DNA from 2 places in the Paenibacillus sp. 2TAB26 genome. Region 1 is predicted to be linked to the other one. Evidence: predicted binding sites of a transcription regulator. Region 1 holds the regulator's gene; the other holds the start of a gene.

Region 1 (2,415 bases):
GAATTAATATCCGAAGCCAAAGCCGCCGCAACTGCAAGCAATGATCACCAGTAGAATGAATAATACTAAGATGATTCCTAAGCTTGAGAAAGCTCCACCCACGTAACCGGACATTTTTCAATGCACCTCCTTACGAGTTGAATACACAGTATGTTATGCTTTGGAAATACATAGTGATTGGGTGTTTGTCATTAGATGATTAATTCATGCAGGCATTGCGTTTTTAAGTTAAGGAAGCAGGTTTGTATAAATAGCTTGCTTAGGGAGTGGTTCAGCTGAATGTTGAAATTAAATTAGCCCATACGGAAGAAAAAATAACAATGACTCATTTGCTTCAGCTTTATATGTACGATTTTACAGAGTATACGGATGCTGCAGTAAATTCATCAGGATTATATTCACAATTGACCGATTGGGAAAATTATTGGCAAGAGTCCGATGCTTATTTTCCTTATATCGTAACTGTGAACGATGAGATCGCTGGCTTTGCATTAACCAAAAAAGTAAATCAAAATGACAGACACTATAATTTACTTGCGCATTTTTTTATTATGCGAAAATATAGAAGATCTGGTGTTGGTAAACAAGCAGCTAAGTTAGTTATACAAAAGCATAGCGGAGAGTGGGAGCTGTATCAGCTTGAACGTAATGTTCCCGCACAAGATTTTTGGACAAATGTCATTGGAGAGCTTACAAATGGGAATTTTGTTGAAAGGCATGAGAATGGCAGACGATTCCAAACCTTTAAGCAAGATCGTTAACATAATAATCAAAGAAAAGGCTGAATCAACGATGTTGATTCAGCCTTTTCTTTATGTACATATAAGTTGGTATTAATGAATATCACGGAAAAGTCCAATGACTTTACCTAGAATCGTTACATTTTGAAGTAATATAGGCTGCATTGTGGAATTTTCCGGCTGCAAACGAATATGATTTTTCTCTTTGTAAAAGGTTTTGACTGTTGCTTCGTCGTCCTCAGTCATTGCAACTACGATCTCACCATTGTTTGCCGTTTGTTGTTGACGAACGATAACATAATCCCCGTCATGAATACCTGCTTCAATCATACTCTCGCCCATGACATTCAATATAAAAACACTGCTGTCACCAACAAAATGGGAAGGAAGCGGGAAATATTCTTCAATATTTTCTGTAGCAGTAATCGGCACACCAGCGGTAACTTTACCAACAATAGGTACTCTAGCTACGGAAAGTGGGATAATGCCATCAGAGCCTTCTTGATCCAAAATTTCAATAGCACGCGGTTTAGTAGGATCTCGGCGTATTAAACCTTTTTTCTCTAGACGGTCCAAATGACCGTGAACGGTTGAACTGGACAACAATCCAACAGCTTCGCCGATTTCTCGAACGGAGGGTGGATAGCCTTTCTCCCGAACTTCATTCTTAATAAATTCAAGAATTGAATGTTGTCGGTTAGAAATCTTCGACACTGCAATCACTCCATTAGTAGGTTTGCAAAAAATTATAACATAGAACTCGAGTTCGTACAAACATAAGTTCTTAAGTACAGAGGTTCGTATTTTTTCGTTGACACCAAACGTTTGTTCGTGTAATCTAAAAACAGAACAAACGTTTGGGGTGTTGATAAATGATAACTAGTCCAAGTTTTTATAGAACCATTCATAAACAAGATACGAACAAAGCAACAAAGGTCAACCGCTTGATTAGGCATTTCATAAAGCGTCATACTGTTAAGCTCGTCGTTTGCACTGCTGTGTTTTTCTTATTGTTTACAAGCTTCCTACTTATGGGGACATACGCTTCGAGTAATACTCCCGAAGCTGCTTCCGCGGAAGAACAAATTATTAGGGTGCAATCAGGCGATACACTCTGGAATATTGCAAAACAAGTTTCAGATGGCAGCCATGATATCAGATATATCGTATATTTGATTAAAGATCGGAATGATCTACAATCAACAGTTATAAAGCCAGGACAGAAGTTAATTATTCCTAGCATTTAGCTTGATTTTCCATTACAATTCAATAGTTCATACAAAAAATTACTTTCTATTTAAAGTAGATGCAGGCCAATCTACTTCTTTAGAAAGTTTTTTTATGTTTACTGCAGGTTAACCATTAGTTTAGCCGTCTATTAAAGGGGACTGAAAGGAGATGCTATTTTGTTACGAGTTGAAGAGTTATCCCACTCATTTATGAATGGGCATGAAACGACTACTGTATTGCAGAAAATAAGCTTTCACGTACATAAGGGAGAAATGATTGCGTTGTTAGGGAGCTCCGGTTCCGGTAAATCAACTTTACTGAACTTAATGGCTGGCTTAATGAAGCCTACAGAAGGCCAAATCTTTATTGCGGACCATAATATTGTAACGATGAATGAAAACCGCTTGGCAGAGTTTAGACGGAAGCATATCGGATTTATTTTTCA
Region 2 (2,415 bases), on a different contig from region 1:
TTAACAAATGAGGAATTCGCCTTCGACGGCCAATTTAATCCTTTAGAAAATCATAAGCTTCAGCTGATTCATTTCGAACAGCATTTTGTTGAGCTCTATGACCTCTTAGCAGATGCAACTTTTGAAGATCCTGCAAAACGGCCGACGATGAAATCGTTTTTGGAGCGATTTAATGTGTGGGAGGAGACTGCTAAAGACGAGCATAAAGCATCTAAAAGTCTTTGGCAATACATCGAGCGCACTCTCCTCAAGGAAAAGGCACCGAGTACGTTAATATGGAGAGATGCCACACAAGTGGTTGAAATATTACAAAAGCTCACTCACTTGAATTTTAATCATACATTTGTGCCCCAGGGTGGGGGAATGGACTCAGTTAGTGTCGAACACGCAACCTGGCTAAAAGAACCCAACATGATTTCACTTTCTTTTGGCTTTGGTATTAAGCATGTGTTTAAACTAAAGCGATTGGTATGGGAAGTCCCCAATGACGATCCGCTCTTTAGTTATTTTCGGTTGGAGTTTGATATCCTTGATCCTAAATTTCCCAAAGTCATCAAATACCTTCAGAATTTAGGTATTAATGGACCACCCTCAGAACTCCTTTATGTTTCTCCTAGAGGATTTTATCGTCCAGACATGCCGAAATATCAACACTTAATGCACATTTATAGGTGGTATAGCGGGGTATTTCTCATTGTCTTCAAAGGATCAATCTATAATAGTATCCAAAAAACCTATGATGGAAGACACGCTGAATTAACTACTGATGAGTTCCGAACGTACATGGAGTGCCTACAATCTGTGTATATTCATCCGATTTTAGGGAAACATTTCCGTACTCTAGCCGCTCTTAATCCGATAAATGACAACAATCTAGCACTACTTCAAGAGCTTATCACCATGAATGAGACAGATATTCGCCTCGCCTTAGCTCTTGAATAACCATATAGGGACAAAGGTATTGGAACACATTTATAAGCAATCTGCTTCTTAGTGAAATACACCTGCCGGGTGCTTCTGCCGGTGCTACCGCAGGCATCTGCCGCCGGTCGCTTAATCGTACTCCGGCTTCTATACCACGGGCTGTCAGCCCCGCTCTAAGGCCGACCTCCTGCTGCAGTTCGGTGACAGATTCCAGGATCTGCTCCTGCAGCGCATGGTAGTAAGTAAGGGAGCTTGCTCTCCCACAATAGACCAACGAGAGCCACTCATATGAGCGGCTCTTTTTGTGTTAAAAAGAAGGGGTTCTGCAAACAGGTTACAGCTGCGCTGGTGTAGTATGAGATAAATTTACATTTGTATAAAACGTTGTCCCTAACATATACTATAAGAACATATGTTCCAATTTGGAGGGATACGATGGATTTTGATATCAGCAAGCTACCTAGATATGACATTTTGTGTATTGATTTCAAAAGTTACTATGCTTCTGTTGAGTGTGTGCTGCGTGGTCTAGATCCTCTAACAACTTATTTAGTAGTAGTTGGAGATTTATCTAGGCGTGGTTCAATTGTTCTGGCTTCCAGTCCATTAATGAAATCAACGTACAAAATTAAAACAGGCTCTCGGCTTTTTGAAATTCCTCAGGATCCACGGATTCATGTTGTAGAAGCCAGGATGAATACGTATATAGATTTCTCCATGCAAGTTCCAAAAATCCTGAATCGTTTCGGACCAATGGAATGTATTTCAATTTATTCCATTGATGAAATTTTTTACACGTATGACTCTCAGAGTCTGTTTGGTGACAAGTGGACGGCAGCCAAAACAATTCAAAAAACGCTTAAATCAGAGCTCGGTTTACCAACAGCCATAGGAATCGGACAGAACTATTTTCAGAGTAAGAGCTGTCTTGATTGCATAAGTAAGCATAGTGAAGAGACTGGATATATCGCTGAGGTCACATACGAAACATTCCCTGACCTAATGTGGAAATTTCCAATCCGTGACTGCTGGGGAGTAGGACGACAAATGGAACGTAATCTTAACCGATTAGGAATTTATACGATTGGTGATTTAGCAAATGCCAATCTTCCCAAGATGAAAGCGAAATTTGGTGTCATTGGAGAACAACTCGTTTTTCATGCACGCGGAATTGATTTAACTAATCCCTATTTTAAACCTAAATTAGATCAAAATGCCATCACTCAGAAAGGTTTTGGGAGCGGCATTACTTTAATGCGTAATTACGAGGGTGAAGATATCATTACCGCTCTGCTCGACCAAACTGAAGAAGTAGCTCGCCGGGCACGCGAAGTAAAAATGAATGGAAGGACTATATCACTCTCCATTGGATACTCAGATGACGTTGGGGGAGGCGGATTCAGTATATCTCGCACGATCGCAACACCGACAAATTTGACTCGGAAAATATTTGAAGTATGTAAGGTACTCTTTTATCAGAATGATGTCAAA

What was found. Region 1 encodes LexA, which represses DNA repair genes until DNA is damaged. Its sites were predicted from a motif close to CGAACATATGTTCG; they were not measured.
Region 2: AB4Z50_RS14305 (Y-family DNA polymerase) is a predicted target of LexA. The motif match lies at 1,330-1,343, and genes of this name have one in related genera.

Annotation. Positions count from the first base shown of each region.
Region 1 is NZ_JBFRGC010000020.1:134,710-137,124, reverse strand. Features, by position in the region: gene AB4Z50_RS22750 (sporulation protein YjcZ) at 4-114, opposite strand; gene AB4Z50_RS22745 (GNAT family N-acetyltransferase) at 267-761, shown strand; gene lexA (transcriptional repressor LexA) at 834-1,454, opposite strand; gene yneA (cell division suppressor protein YneA) at 1,613-1,987, shown strand; gene AB4Z50_RS22730 (ABC transporter ATP-binding protein) at 2,147-2,415, shown strand, end outside.
Region 2 is NZ_JBFRGC010000011.1:40,740-43,154, forward strand. Features, by position in the region: gene AB4Z50_RS14300 (protein kinase domain-containing protein) at 1-942, shown strand, start outside; gene AB4Z50_RS14305 (Y-family DNA polymerase) at 1,360-2,415, shown strand, end outside.